DNA from 2 places in the Bacillus sp. 11C genome. Region 2 is predicted to be linked to the other one. Evidence: riboswitches for the same ligand, from Rfam matches in the RefSeq annotation. Region 2 holds a riboswitch; the other holds the start of a gene.
The links. Region 2 has a riboswitch for S-adenosylmethionine ahead of ACY3LV_RS08410 (phosphoadenylyl-sulfate reductase). Riboswitches for the same ligand answer to the same signal wherever they lie in the genome.

Region 1 (7,761 bases), on a different contig from region 2:
CCATCCGTCTTCCTGATACACTTTTCCACTTTTCATTAAATGGCCGAGCGCGCGTTTAAAGGCGGCCTTGCTCATGTTAAAACGTTCTCTGATATCGTCAGGCTGGCTTTTGTCGCCGTAAGGCATAGCGCCGTTTCTTGTTCTTATATACGTCAGAATATATTCGGCATCTACAGACAATGCATCCTGTTTTCTCGGAAGCAGCGACATATTGACTGAACCGTCTTCTTTTACTTGAATCACCCGTCCCGTGATTCTTGAACCGAGTCTTGGCTCCTCTTTTCTTTCTGACGGATGGATAAAACCGCGGATACCGTCGTCCGTGATAATGAATGAACCTGTTGCGATCAGTCTATACACCGTACCTGTCAGCTCTTTATTCATCAGATCCTCTGAGGCATCGGTAAACAGTTCGCTGATGATGTCTTCCGGCGCTGGTTTGGCAAACATGCGCCCCCGGTTCGTCACTTTCAGCATACAGTAGAGCTTGTCGCCTTTTTGCGGCCAGACATCTTCGTATGGCGGCAAATGCTCAGTTGCAACAAGCGCGTCCTTAGATAAACCGACATCAACGAATACTCCCATATCTTCCACTTTATCCACCACTTCGACCCAGCCGTACTCATCCGCGCTGATGACAGGTATTCTCATCGTGGCCGCAAGCCTTTCCTGCTGATCGACGTATATAAAAACCTCTACTTCGTCTCTGTCCTCGATATCCTCAGTTATTTCACTGTTATGTAAGAGAATCGTGTCTTCTCCGTCGGTTAAAAAGTAACCGAAGTCCGTTTGGTGATCTATACTCAAGGTTAATTGCTGCCCTGGTCTCATGCTATCGTCCTTCCTGTTCCGCTTATTTTTCTGCGGATGCTGTTAACATTTTTTCCAATCATCACAAATTGATTCTTTGTTCTGTTGGAAGTTTCTCTTTATTCTACTATAATCAACACATAAGTTAAATGTTATGGAGGTTTTCATATGGCAAAAGAAAGTTCATTTGATATAGTATCCAAGGTGGAATTGCCTGAGGTGCAAAACGCGATCCAAATCGCATTGAAGGAAATCAGCACACGCTATGACTTTAAAGGAAGCAAAAGCGACATTTCTTTAGATAAAGAGGAGCTTGTCCTCGTTTCCGATGACGAATTCAAATTAAGCCAGCTGAAAGATGTGCTGGTCAGTAAATTGATTAAACGAAACGTGCCGACAAAAAACATTGATTACGGCAAGGTTGAAAACGCGTCCGGCGGAACGGTGCGCCAGCGCGCAAAGCTTGTTCAAGGCATTGACAAAGATAATGCCAAAAAAGTCAATATGATCATCAAAAACTCCGGACTGAAAGTAAAGTCTCAAGTGCAGGATGATCAAGTGCGCGTCACCGGAAAAAACAAGGATGACCTGCAGCAGATTATCTCAGCTGTGCGGGATGCAGATCTGCCGATTGACGTTCAATTTATAAATTTCAGATAAATTTTCTGAATCCTATTGATTATTGTCTTTATTTTCGGTAAATTTGGAGAAAGGGAAAAAACCCGGAATCTTTTGGCATTTCCTGAACACGAAAACTTCATATCCGTTCTTATCAAGAGAAGCAGAGGGACTGGCCCGACGAAGCTTCAGCAACCGGTGTAATGGCGATCAGCCATGACCAAGGTGCTAAATCCAGCAAGCTCGAACAGCTTGGAAGATAAGAAGAGACAAAATCACTGACAAAGTCTTCTTCTTAAGAGGACTTTTTTTATTTCTCTTTTTTCCTTGCTGAATGTGAATAAAGGAGGCAGACAATGGGACTTTTAGAAGATTTGCAAAAACAGGTGTTAATCGGTGACGGCGCCATGGGGACGCTCCTCTACTCCTATGGCATTGACAGATGTTTCGAGGAGCTCAACATTTCGAAGCCGGAGGAAATTCAGCGCATACATAAAGCGTACGTTGAGGCGGGAGCCGACATCATTCAAACGAATACGTACGGGGCCAATTATATTAAATTATCGAGACACGGGCTTGAGGATGACATTAAAAAAATGAATCAAGAGGCAGTAAGAATCGCGCGGGCTTCAGCAGGCGATGCGTACGTCCTTGGGACGATGGGCGGCATCCGCACATTTAATAAAAACGCGTACAGCCTTGACGAAATCAAACGCAGTTTTCGCGAGCAGCTGTACCTGCTGCTGCATGAAGAGCCGGATGGCTTGCTGTTAGAAACATATTATGATTTGGAAGAAGCCCGTGAAGTGCTGAAAATCGCGCGCAAAGAGACTGGACTTCCAATTATGCTCAATGTCTCTATGCATGAGCAAGGCGTACTGCAGGACGGAACATCTCTTTCTGAAGCATTGCGATCGATTGCGGATCTCGGGGCTGATATCGTCGGCATTAACTGCCGGCTCGGCCCTTATCATATGATTGAAGCGCTCAGCGAAGTGCCGATTTTTGATGACGTGTTCTTATCAGTTTATCCGAACAGCAGTCTTCCTTCGCTTGAAGAGGGACGGCTCGTCTATGAAACTGACGACACGTATTTTCAAAACAGCGCGTCAGAATTCCGCAAGCAAGGCGCGCGGATTATCGGCGGCTGCTGCGGCACCACGCCGAATCATATCCGCGCGATGGCGGAAGCGGTTGGCGGGCTTGCTCCGATTACGGAAAAAGAAGTCAAAACCCGGGCGAAAGAATTTATCTCTGTTCATCATGAGCGGACAGAGCCCGGCCTGAATGAGATCGCGGCGGAAAAACGCTCCATCATCGTAGAGCTGGATCCGCCGAAAAAATTGAGTTTTGACAAGTTTTTGTCCGCCGCTGCTGAATTAAAAGAAGCGGGAATCGACGCCCTGACGCTCGCTGATAATTCCTTGGCGACCCCGCGGATCAGCAATGTTGCCTGCGGCGCCCTTGTGAAGCAGCAGCTCGATATGCGCTCCCTTGTCCACATTACGTGCCGTGACCGAAACATTATTGGCTTGCAGTCACATTTAATGGGCCTTGATACATTAGGGCTGAATGACGTGCTGGCTATCACAGGCGACCCTTCTAAAATCGGGGACTTCCCGGGGGCGACGTCTGTTTATGATTTAACATCCTTTGATTTAATCAGACTGATCAAACAGTTCAATGAAGGGCTGTCCCTGTCCGGAAAACCCCTTGGCAAGAAAACGAATTTCTCAGTCGCCGCCGCATTTAATCCTAACGTCCGCCATCTGGATAAAGCGGTAAAACGGCTGGAGAAAAAAATAGATTGCGGCGCCGATTATTTTGTTTCACAGCCTGTCTATTCCGAGCAGCAGCTTGTCGATATCCATAACGAAACAAAGCATCTGAAGACGCCGATCTATATCGGCATTATGCCGCTCACAAGCAGCCGGAATGCTGAATTCATCCACAATGAAATTCCCGGGATTAAGCTGTCAGACTCTATTCGCGAAAAAATGGCTCTTGCAGGTGAGGATAAAGAGAAGCAAAAAGCGGAAGGCCTTGCAATTGCACATTCCCTTCTGGATGCGGCATGCGAGCTGTTTAACGGCATCTACTTGATTACGCCTTTTCTCAGATCTGACTTAACCGCTGAGCTCACCACGTATATTCAGCAAAAAGACGAACAACGCCAAAATATTTATTTGCGTTAAATATGGCTGCCTGAGTCAATCAGGCAGTCTTTTCTAATCGGATTCATGTTACGATATAGAAAACTTTTTAAGAGGAGGAACATCATGCTTGAAGTTAAAACCATTTCCGCAGAAGATACATACGACATCCGGCAGCGCATCCTGCGTCCCCATCAATCCATCGAACAATGCAAATATGAACAGGACCATGCGGAAGGCGCTTTTCATCTCGGTGTATTTTTTGAAGGAACGCTCATCAGCATCGCTTCTTTTTCCCCTCAACATCAGCCATTATTAACAGCCTCAGCCGCATATCAGCTGAGGGGCATGGCGACGCTTGAAGGATATCGCGAACAAAAAGCCGGCAGCGCGCTGATCAAACACGCGGAGGAGAAGCTGGACGAGAGAGGCGTGCAGGCGGTCTGGTGCAATGCAAGATACCATGTCAAAGGCTACTACGCAAAGCTTGAATGGAAGGAACTTGGCGAACCATTTGAAGTTCCCGGCATTGGCAAACATATCGTCATGTACAAAAAACTCGGAACAAGCAGGTGAACTGTGTGAAGGTAATGGATGAGCTGATTGAGCTTCATGAAGAACATATTCCCGGCCTATTGCGGCTTTGCAGGCAAGCCGGGTGGCCGGATTATGGCGAACAAGAGCTGAAGATGCTTGTCCAACAAGGACGCTTTTTCGGTTATCAAAATGTCCGCGGAGACATCATCTCCTGTATCGGCTTGTTTTTGTTTGGCCGTCTTGCTTCTATCGGACTCGTCATCGTGGATAAGGAATACAAACGGCTCGGTCTCGGGCGCCGGATGGTAAACGCGTGTATCAGCCAAACGGATGAAAGCACCACCATCAGGCTTTGCGCCACAAAAGAAGGTTTGCCGCTTTATGAAAAGACAGGTTTTCATACGGCGGGTTCAGTCCGAAAGTACAGCTGTCACAGTTTTCAACCGATTGAAAAGCAAGATCACCTTGATGCTGAACTGGCACCCTTTAGAGAACAAGATTTTCAAGAATTAGCCGCTGCCGACCTGGCAGCCTTTGGCGGAGATCGATCAAACCTTATGCAGCAGCTTATTTCCACTTCAAAGGAATGTATTATCGCCAGAAACAACAAGGGTCAGCTGATTGGCTACGGCCTTTCTGTACAGACACCTGCCAATCTGAAATTCGGCCCCCTCATCGCCCCATCATCAGACGTTGCTGCAAGATTAATCAACAGGCTGGCCGTCGGCAAACAAGGCCCGATGCGCATCGATATACCGGCTGAACACACGACTCTGCATGACAGGCTGATAGAAATGGGATTTCAAGCAGACGCAGAGCCACCCCTTATGCTTTACCAGAAAAAGATGCTGCCTGACCAAAATGGACACTTATATGTATTGATTTCGCAGGCGCTCGGCTAACCATTTTTTCCCGAACAGGTATTTTCTGTTCGGTTTTTTGCTGTCTGAACGTTGAATAAATGAAGCTATCAGGGACATTCTAAGCAGAAGAAAAGGAGTGTGCTCTGAGATGGAATCATCAAAACAAAATAACGGAATGACGATTGTTGCAATCGGTTCAATCCCTTTAATATTAACACTTGGAAACTCAATGCTTATTCCGATTTTGCCAAAAATGCAATCTGAACTTCATTTATCTCAATTTCAGGTCAGTCTCGTCATCACAGTATTTTCCTTGATTGCGGCGTTTGCCATTCCGATTGTCGGTTATCTCGCCGACCGATTCTCAAGGAAAATCATTATTATCCCCTGCTTATTTCTGTATGGTGCCGGCGGCCTGTTAGCCGGTTTTGCCGCAGGTTTTTTTGACAATGCATACCCTTGGGTCATGGCAGGACGGGCGCTACAGGGAATCGGAGCAGCCGGAACCGGCCCGATTGCCATGGCGCTGACGGGTGATCTGTTTAAAGGCGCCCAAGAAAGCAAGGTGCTCGGCCTCGTTGAAGCCTCAAACGGCATGGGGAAAGTGCTTTCGCCAATCATCGGATCGCTTATCGCTTTGCTTGTTTGGTATGGCGCGTTTTTTGCCTTCCCGGTGTTTTGTATCATTTCGATCGTGCTGACTTGGATTTTTATTAAAGAAAAGAAAAAGGAAAAAGAACCGCCCCCGATCGGAAAATATGCGAAAGGCCTGTTAAGTGTTTTTAAACATGAAGGCAGATGGCTGTTTACCGCTTATTTAGCGGGTGCGACTTGTTTGTTTACCTTATTCGGGATTCTCTTTTACCTATCTGATGTCCTCGAAAAAACATACGATACCGATGGCGTCAAAAAAGGCTTGATTTTGGCGATTCCGCTTTTGGTCATGTGTGTGACGTCCTATACAACCGGAAGCAAGATCGGGAAAAAGCAATCGTTAATGAAAAAGCTGATCGTTCTCGGATTGGCCTTTATGACTGTTTCTTATGCGGCATTGTCTTTCATTGAAAATCTCGTGTTCTTTATCAGCGTTCTCGTATTGAGCAGTATAGGCTCCGGCCTTGTTCTTCCTTGTGTGAACAGCTTTATTACCGGGGCTGTCGGTAAAGAAAGACGGGGATTTGTGACCTCGCTGTACGGATCGGTTCGTTTCTTAGGGGTTGCCATCGGGCCTCCGATTTTCGGCCGCCTCATGCAATGGTCCAGACCCGGCATGTTTTTAAGCATTGCGGGATTGACGCTTGTTGTCGGCATTCTCGTGATGTTGCTCATCCATGTGAACCAAAACAAAGAAGACCAAGAAGACACAAAAGAAAAAGAAGACTCTAAAATGGCTGGCAATCGGCTTCAGCCAGCTGAGGAAAGGTAGTATCAGTTTGAAAATCGAACGGGTTGAGACCTTTCCGCTTTTGCATCGATTAGAAGAGCCGTACGGAGACGCAAACGGATTCAAACAATATCGAACTTGCTATCTCATCAGAATTATCACCGAAAGCGGGATTGACGGCTGGGGAGAATGCGTTGATTGGCTCCCGGCTCTCCATATCGGTTTTACCAAACGGATCATTCCCTATCTTTTAGGAAAACAAGCCGGCAGCCGCCTGCCATTAGTGCGCACGATTCAAAAATGGCATCAGCGGGCGGCCTCCGCTGTAAGCATGGCGCTAACAGAGATTGCGGCCAAAGCTGCGAATTGTTCAGTTTGCGAACTATGGGGCGGGCGGTACAGAGAAGAGATCCCTGTATACGCCTCATTCCAATCATATTCTGACCATCCGCAATGGATCAGCCGGTCGGTTTCCAGCGTTGAATCCCAGTTAAAAAAAGGCTTTAAGCAAATCAAAGTCAAAATCGGCGGGACTGCGTTCGAGGAAGATGTACGGCACATTAACGCACTGCAGCATACGGCCGGCAGCTCCATTACGATGATTCTGGACGCAAACCAAAGCTACGATGCCGCGACCGCTTTCAAATGGGAACGCTATTTTTATGAGTGGATGAACATCGGCTGGTTCGAGGAGCCTTTGCCCTTTGATCACTCGCAGGATTACGCGTTGCTGCGCAGCCGTTTATCTGTTCCTGTTGCCGGAGGAGAAAATATGAAAGGCGCGGCCCAATTTGCGCCCCTTCTTTCCCAGCGGTGCTTGGATATCATTCAGCCCGATGTCATGCATGTTAACGGAATCGATGAATTCCGGGACTGCCTCCAGCTCGCGCGTTATTTCGGCGTCAGAGCGTCCGCCCATGCATATGACGGATCGCTCTCACGCCTATATGCTTTATTTGCACAAGCCTGTCTGCCTCCATGGTCTAAAATGGAAAACGATCAAATTGAACCGATTGAGTGGGACGTCATGGAGAATCCTTTTACAGATCTCATCGGCCTTCAGCCTTCAAAAGGACTGGTCCACATCCCGAAAGGCAAAGGCATTGGCTCAGAAATCAATATGGACATCGTCAATCGCTACAAGTGGGATGGCTCAGTCTATTAAGCTGGGCCATTTCTTTATTTGCAGACATAAATCATGGACAGCCTCATAAAATGGAAACAGCGGACAAGTCTTTTCATAAAGGAGCAAACGACTTAATGGCTGAACTGCTGATGAAAGCAAAACTCACGTTTATGATTGTCGCAGGTGGCGTACTACAGGGACTCGGCATGTCCTTGTTTTTATTTCCGCATGATATTCCGACAGGCGGGGCAGCAGGTATCGCGGTGCTAT
Region 2 (8,278 bases):
TGAACAGCTTTTTAACACCCGGGTGTTCCTGATCATCGGTTTTGTACACATTGACCGCTTCTTTTTGTTTGTCTGGCACGTACAGGTCTTCAATTTGGATAACGCCGTATGTGTCTCCTTCATACGTTAACTTTACCGTTTCACCGACTGACAGTTCAGCTGCTTTTTGCGCGCCTACCGGGAGCGTGATCGGCAGAGACCAGACAACACCGGAAGAAAGACGCATGTTTTCCACAACAGATACGTAGTCCTTTTCATTAAAGAAGCCTTCGATCGGGCTGTAGCCGCCGATTCCAATCAACTCTAAATCGGCAAAAGAAATTAAATCAAGTTCAATTTCTTTTTGAATGCTGCTTACATCAAATGATTCATCTACTCTGTTTACTAATGTTCCTCCGTGAGGTGCTAAACTCATAATATCTTTTTCCTCCTAGTTAACATATAAAAAAACTCAGATTAATGATCAGATTCCCCCGCCTTGTTCGTGGACAGAGCGTCTCTCTTTACGTATGGCCTTCATCAGGCTGACGGCACCGACCGTCGCTAAGAGCACGCTTACCATAATAAAGATTGAATAATAATCCGCTTTTAAAAACAAGGATACAAGCATATAAGAAATCGATAAAGATAAAAACGGCGATACAATCCATACCTTCAGCATCGTTTGAACAACTTGTTTATGGAACACATTCGGACCGTTTTTTGCCATGCCTATTCCGATAATAGACGATGAAGTGACTTGCGCCAAAGGCACCGGCATCCCAAATACCGAACTGATGATCACCAGTCCCGCTCCCGTACCGGATAAGAGAATGCCTTCTCCTTTTGAGAATCTCGTAATTTTCTTCCCGTTTGTTTCTAACACACGCCGGCCTAATAACAGCGCGCCAAGAGCAACAAACGCTCCTCCGTACAAAGTTCCTTTCGCGACATCCAGCACACCGGCCGCCACTAACGGGCCAACGGCATTCGCCACGTTGTTCATGCCGGCAGAGAACGCTTCGAAAAATCCGGCACCTAACAATGCAATGCCAAGGAATTTTTGCTTTTTAGAAGATTTAATTTCAATCTTAAAATAACGAAACAGCTTAAATACGAAATAGGTGAAGCCGAAAGCGAACAGCGGGACAAAAACCCAAAACGACACAATGACCAGAAGGCTGTTCACAAACAATACTTTGTAAGCGACTCCCACGCCGACAACAGCACCGACTGTTACTTCACTTGTCGACAAAGGAATGCCGAGCAGATTAGCCGTAAAGAGCGACAGCGCAGCGGCTCCAATAATAATGCAAACAATCGTCAGTGTAATCGTCTGCTCGGGGATAATTCCGGAACTGATGGTTTTTACAACCTCCCCCCCGCCAATGACCGCCCCAGCTAGCACACCGACTGCGCATAGGATCAAAGCGTAGGTTTTCTTTCTGATGGCTCCAGAGCCGTAAGCAACTCCCATCGAAGCTGCAGCGCCGCTTGCACCAATATTCATCGCGAAAAACAAGCTAAATAAAATAGCGGCTAGTTCCATTTTGCAGCTCCTTATTCATGCAGTCCGCATTCTGTTTTCGCCATGCCATTCCATCTGCCTGAGCGTAAATCCTCTGCGGTAAAAGCAGGAGCCGTACAAGGCGCGCAGCCAATACTTGGATAACCTTGGTCATGAAGCGGATTGTAGTCCAGCTCATTCCGGGATGTGTATCTCCAAATGTCTTTCCAAGTCCAATGGATAAGCGGGCATACTTTTACTGATTTGAATTTTTCATCTTTGTTTAAGAAATTCGTATGGGCACGGCTTGGCCCTTGATCGCGGCGCAGACCGGAAAGCCAAGCCGGATGTCCCGAAAGCGCCTCTCTTAAAGGAACGATCTTTCTGAGATAGCAGCATTGATTCGGTTCTCTTTCCCACAGTTTGTCACCATATTCACCGGCTTGCTGTTCAAGGGTAAGGTCTGGTTTTTTCAGGATGATATGAAGACCAGGATAACGCTCTTTCACTCGTTCAATCGTTTCATATGTTTCTTTAAAATGAAGCCCTGTATCAAGAAACACAATCTCTGCGTCTTTTTTCACTTTATAAATTAAGTCAATCAAAACGATTCCTTCAATTCCGAAACTGCATGCATAAACAAGCTGATTGCCGTAATGGCCGTATGCCCACTTTAAAACTGACAGCGCTCCTTTATAAGGATCGTCTTCCGGAAATGTAATCGTTGGTTCTTCCCAATTATCGTACGTTAACATTTCTTCTTTCCTCCTTTCGGAGACAACAGTAGCTTTCTGCTGGTTGTCTTTTACCAATTGTATTGCGCGGCTGCGGTTATCGCAGTCAGCCTTTTTTCCTCTTAAAATAAAAAACTTTCAATCCGGCGGAAAGAAAGACAGGAACAGCATGTAGCCCTTATCTTTCAAAATGGAATTCATTTTGCTGGAAGTAGCACCTTACAAACTGTGCAGGTTGCCGGGCTTCATAGGTCCAGTCCCTCAGCCGCTCTTGATAAGTTTTTAGATTTGTAGTAAATTTTAGCACAATTCTAACATAAGTCAACCCGACTTTTTTTATAGGATTAATAAAAAAACAGGCTGCAAGGCCTGTTTTCAAGTACAGAAAGGCTTTGGAGCCCTTGTACATCACCAAAATTTATTTGTTATTTTTTAAACCAATCTTTTGACTCGGGATTTTGTTTCCACGTTTTCAGCTTTTCTAAATCGTCTGAATGAATATTTCCGTTTTCAAGCGCGACCTGTGTGAGCGTATCATAATCAGTTAAAGAGTAGTATGGCAGTTCTGCCTTCGCAAACGCTTCCTGCGCTTTAGGCAGTCCGTACGTAAAGATTGAGACGACACCAAGCACTTCACAGCCTGCCGCTTGTAAAGCCGCCGCAGCTTCAAGCACACTGCCTCCTGTGGAAATTAAGTCTTCGATCAAAACCGTTTTTTGGCTTTTTTGAACAGTTCCCTCAATCTGATTGCCTTTTCCGTGCGTTTTCGGCTTGCTTCTCACATAACACATCGGAAGATTCAAACGGTCAGCCGCCAGAGCAGCATGAGGAATACCGGCTGTTGCTGTTCCCGCAATCATTTCAGCTTCAGGAAAATGCTCTTCGACAAGCTTGCTGATGCCTGAAGCGACATCATTTCTGACCTCCGGGAATGATAGCGTAAGGCGATTGTCACAGTAGATGGGCGATAAAATGCCGCTAGCCCATGTAAATGGCTCGTTCGGGCGTAAAAATACAGCTTGGATGTTTAATAGATGTTTTGCGATGACTTGTTTCATGATTTGATCCCCTCCCATTCGAGTCTGACAGCTTCATAGGCTTTTACCGGGTCTTTCGCTTTTGTAATCGAGCGTCCCACCACAATCGCTGATGAACCTTTCTCTCTTGCAATTGCAGGTGTCGCTACGCGGATTTGGTCATTCGCAGCGTCCTCTGACAGCCTGATCCCCGGAGTAACAGTCAGAAATGAAGGCGATACCGCTTCGTAAATGGCTTTTGCTTCATGAACAGAGCAGACCACTCCATCCAGCCCGCTTTCTTCCGCCAGTTTGCTGTAGTGGACGACCGTGTCGATCAGAGGTTTTTCGATCAGCAGTTCATCTTTCATGAGTTGTTCAGATGTGCTTGTCAGCTGGGTTACCGCGATAAGGGACGGGCGTTTTTGTCCGGCCGGCGTCCCTTCTTCTAAGCCTTCCAGAGCTGCTTGCATCATTTTTTTGCCTCCTGCCGCATGAACATTGACGAGGTCTACTCCGAGACCGGCAAGGCGCTTCATCGCTTTGTTTACAGTGGTCGGGATGTCATGAAGCTTTAAATCTAAAAACAGCTCGCAATTTCTTTCTTTTAGTTGTTTGACGATAGATGGCCCTTCTTGATAAAAAAGCTCCATCCCAACCTTTACAAATAACGGTCCTTGCTGAAAAGGCGCTAAGAATGCAAGTGTTTCTTCAGCTGTTGCAAAATCAAGCGCGATGATGGGCAGGTTGTTTTTCATGGTTCCAGCTCCTTCCGATGCATTCTTCAATTGATTGATAGCCGTATTGGCGCAAAACAGCTGGGAGCTGGTCTATAATATCTGGGCATGCAAAAGGATTTACAAAGTTTACTGTTCCGACAGCGACCGCGCTTGCTCCCGCAAGAAGAAATTCCAGTGCATCTTCGGCCGTCTGCACGCCTCCCATTCCGATAATCGGGATGTTGACCGCCTGGCTGACTTCATACACCATGCGAATAGCAACCGGCCTCACAGCAGGACCAGAAAGCCCCCCTGTTTTATTCGCTAATATCGGCTTTCCTGATTTTAAATCGAGTCTCATCCCGATTAATGTGTTGATCATCGTAAGACCGTCCGCTCCCGCCTCCTCGATCGCTGATGCAATTTCTGTGATATTTGCCACGTTCGGGGAAAGCTTCACATAAACGGGTACATCTGAAACCTCTTTAACCGCTTTCGTCAAATCAGCAGCCATTTTAGGGTTCGTGCCAAAAGCGATTCCGCCTGTTTTCACATTCGGGCAGGAAATGTTCAATTCAAGTGCATGAACGTTGGGCGCTTTACTGATATGCTCTGCGACTTCTACATAATCCTCGATCTGAGAACCTGCGACATTGGCAATGATCGGTGTTGCAAACTGCTCAAGCCACGGCAGCTCATTTTGCAAGACGCTTTCCAGCCCCGGGTTTTGCAGACCGATCGCATTGAGCATTCCAGCGCCAGTCTCAGCTACTCTAGGCGTCGGGTTCCCGAAGCGAGGCTCCTTCGTCGTAGCTTTGATCATGATGGCTCCGAGACAAGATAAATCATAAAAACGCGCAAACTCTTTTCCAAAACCGAAGCAGCCTGATGCAGGAATGATCGGATTTTTCAAATCTAGTCCAGGCAATTTCACCTCTAGCATTACAGCGCCACCTCCTGAGCTTTAAATACAGGCCCGTCGAGACATACTTTTACGTAGGATGTCTCACTTTCGTTTGTATGGCACACACACGCGAAGCATGCGCCGATTCCGCAGCCCATTCGTTCCTCCATCGACAGGTAAACTTCTTTATGGGCATATTCCTGTTTTAACGCCTTCAGCATCGGTGTCGGCCCGCAGCTGAGAAGGATGTCAAACTCTAGGTTTTTCTGTTTTATCACATCTGTGACAAATCCGGTTTCCCCATAGCTTCCGTCAGCTGTTGCCACATACGTGTCTCCGTACTGCCGGCACGCTTCTTCGTAAAAAACATCCTTTGCCGATTGGAATCCTAAAACGTGTATGACTTTGACCCCTTTTTCGTTCAAGCGTTTCGACAGCTCTTGGAGAGGGGGCACACCAACACCGCCTCCCACCAGCAAAGCCGTCTTTCCGGGTTTGACTTCATTGACAGGAAAGCCATTTCCCAAAGGCCCGAGGACATCCACAAGCTCTCCCTGCTGCTTTAGCGACAAGAGTCTTGTTCCTTCCCCATCTACTCGATAAATGATGGTGACTTCATTTTTTTCAAAGTTGACGTCGGCGATGCTGATTGGTCTCCGCAAAAGAGGCGTAACCGCTTCGCTCACTTTAAGATGAAGGAACTGTCCCGGGGTTGTAAACCCTTGGACAAGCTCCCCTTTCAAAACCATTTGATACACCCGGTCCGCAATTTGCTGGTTAGAACATACTGTCAAATACGCTTTTTTCATATAGTGACTGCCGCCTCCTGATTTGTGTTAACTGCCGGCATTTGATCAGCACGGAAGGTCATGCTTTCCAGCACTCGCAATATCGCTTCTGCCGTATCTAAAGATGTTAAGCAGGCAACACCGTTTTCTACTGATTCACGTCTGATTCTAAATCCGTCTCTTGCCGGCTGCTTTCCTTTTGTCAGCGTATTGATGACAAACTGCGCTTCTCCGTTTCTGATCACGTCAAGCAAGTTCGGGCTGTCCTGGCCGATTTTCCCGACCACCTTCGCAGGAATAGAAGCTTCTTTCAGGTAACCTGCCGTTCCTTCCGTCGCTAAAATGTTGTAGCCGATCGCATGGAACCGCTTAGCGATGGCAAGCCCTTCTTCTTTGTCCTTATCAGCCACTGTTAAAAGCACGGAACCGTAGTTAGGGATTTGGATGCCTGAAGCGATCAAGGCTTTATAGAGCGCCTTTTCAAGGGTTGAATCTTTCCCCATGACCTCACCAGTTGATTTCATTTCAGGCCCTAACGTAATGTCCACTCTTCTCAACTTAGCGAAGGAGAAGACCGGCGCTTTTACAAATACACCCTGCTGTTCAGGCTGAAGGCCCTCTGTATAGCCAAACGCTGCCAGCTTTTGCCCGAGAATGACTTTTGTGGCTAGGTTCGCCATTGGGATACCCGTAATTTTGCTTAAGAACGGTACGGTTCTGCTTGATCTCGGATTCACTTCGAGCACGTACACTTCGCCTTGTGACAGTACGAATTGAATGTTGAGCAAACCGACAATGTTCAGCCCTTTAGCAAGTGCGATCGTATATTGTTCAATTTTTTTCTTAATGTCTTCTGTGAGTGACTGAGGCGGATAAACAGCGATTGAGTCTCCGGAGTGAACGCCCGCCCGTTCAATGTGCTCCATAATTCCCGGGATTACAACTGTTTCACCGTCAGATACTGCATCCACTTCAATTTCTTTCCCTGTTAAATATCTGTCAATTAATACTGGGTGCTGCGGATTGATTTTGACTGCGTTTTTCATGTAATGAAGCAGTTCTTCCTCATGATACACAATCTCCATCGCCCGGCCGCCAAGTACATAGGACGGGCGCACCAGTACCGGATAGCCGATGTCACTCGCGATGCTTACCGCCTGATCAACTGATGTCGCTGTTTTGCCAAGCGGCTGCGGAACACCAAGTGCTCCAAGCGCTTGTTCAAATTTATCCCGGTCTTCCGCACGGTCTAAATCCTCTAATGAAGTCCCAAGGATTTTCACTCCGCGTGCAGAAAGCTCATCAGCTAGGTTAATGGCAGTTTGTCCGCCAAACTGTACGACAACGCCCATTGGCTGTTCGAGGTCAATGATGTGCATCACATCTTCAATCGTAAGCGGCTCAAAGTACAGCTTGTCCGAGATACTGAAATCTGTTGAAACGGTTTCCGGGTTGTTATTGACAATAATGGCTTCGTAGCCTGCCTGTTTGATTGCCCACACAGAATGAACAGTGGCGTAATCGAACTCAACCCCCTGACCGATTCGGATCGGACCGGAACCAAGCACGATCACACTTTTCTTATCCGTAACGACTGACTCATTTTCTTCTTCATATGTGCTGTAGAAGTATGGCGTTTCCGATTCAAACTCCGCCGCGCACGTATCTACCATTTTGAATACGGGCGCAATTGCCGCTTGTTTTCTCAAGCTGTAAAGCTCCGATTCTTTCATTTTCCACTCACGGCTGATGTACTTATCAGAGAATCCGAGTTCTTTTGCCCGTCTCAGCACATCCGTATCGCCCACATTTGCCTTCAGTTCTTTTTCAAACTTTACGATTCCCAAAAGCTTATGCAAGAAGAAGACATCGATAGCGGAAAATTCATGGAGGGCTTCTACCGTGTAGCCTCTTCTATACGCTTCAGCTAAGTAGAATAAGCGTTCATCACCGGCCTTTTTAATTCGTTTTTCAAGAAGCTCATCTGAAATGTCGGCAGCGTCTTTCAATTCCAAGTGATACACATCCGCTTCCAGTGAACGCACAGCCTTCAGTAATGACTCTTCAAGCGTGCGGCCGATCGCCATGACCTCTCCTGTCGCTTTCATTTGCGTGCCGAGCTTTCTGTTTGCTGATTCAAACTTATCAAACGGCCAGCGCGGAATTTTGGATACGACATAGTCAAGAGCTGGTTCAAATGCTGCATATGTTTTTCCTGTCACTGGGTTCATCATTTCATCTAATGAAAGGCCGACTGCAATTTTAGCAGCGAGCTTTGCAATCGGATATCCTGTCGCTTTTGATGCAAGGGCAGATGAACGGCTGACACGCGGGTTTACTTCAATAATGTAGTATTGGAAGCTGTCTGGATCTAAAGCGAGCTGGACGTTACATCCGCCTTCAATTCCAAGCGCGCGGATCAGTTTTAATGATACATTCCGCAAGAGCTGATATTCGCGGTCGCTGAGCGTTTGGCTCGGCGCGACAACAATGCTGTCTCCAGTGTGGATTCCGACTGGATCAATGTTCTCCATATTACAAACGACAATGGCGTGGTCCTGACTGTCTCTCATGACTTCATACTCGATTTCTTTATAGCCGGCGATGCTTTTTTCAAGCAGACATTGGTGC

Region 1: it holds a riboswitch for S-adenosylmethionine, as region 2 does, so the genes downstream of both, ACY3LV_RS15690 (bifunctional homocysteine S-methyltransferase/methylenetetrahydrofolate reductase) here and ACY3LV_RS08410 (phosphoadenylyl-sulfate reductase) in region 2, are expected to answer to the same signal.

What each region holds. Positions count from the first base shown of each region.
Region 1 is NZ_JBUPVZ010000011.1:116,871-124,631, reverse strand. Features, by position in the region: partial or broken gene ACY3LV_RS15700 (CvfB family protein) at 1-880, opposite strand, end outside; gene ACY3LV_RS15695 (YajQ family cyclic di-GMP-binding protein) at 979-1,470, shown strand; SAM riboswitch class I at 1,577-1,694, shown strand; gene ACY3LV_RS15690 (bifunctional homocysteine S-methyltransferase/methylenetetrahydrofolate reductase) at 1,785-3,623, shown strand; gene ACY3LV_RS15685 (GNAT family N-acetyltransferase) at 3,708-4,157, shown strand; gene ACY3LV_RS15680 (GNAT family N-acetyltransferase) at 4,163-5,020, shown strand; gene ACY3LV_RS15675 (MFS transporter) at 5,130-6,407, shown strand; gene ACY3LV_RS15670 (mandelate racemase/muconate lactonizing enzyme family protein) at 6,415-7,530, shown strand; gene ACY3LV_RS15665 (YitT family protein) at 7,626-7,761, shown strand, end outside.
Region 2 is NZ_JBUPVZ010000004.1:287,168-295,445, forward strand. Features, by position in the region: gene sat (sulfate adenylyltransferase) at 1-415, opposite strand, end outside; gene cysP (sulfate permease) at 464-1,528, opposite strand; gene ACY3LV_RS08410 (phosphoadenylyl-sulfate reductase) at 1,540-2,241, opposite strand; SAM riboswitch class I at 2,396-2,501, opposite strand; gene pyrE (orotate phosphoribosyltransferase) at 2,646-3,278, opposite strand; gene pyrF (orotidine-5'-phosphate decarboxylase) at 3,275-3,994, opposite strand; gene ACY3LV_RS08425 (dihydroorotate dehydrogenase) at 3,963-4,898, opposite strand; gene pyrK (dihydroorotate oxidase B electron transfer subunit) at 4,898-5,668, opposite strand; gene carB (carbamoyl-phosphate synthase (glutamine-hydrolyzing) large subunit) at 5,665-8,278, opposite strand, start outside.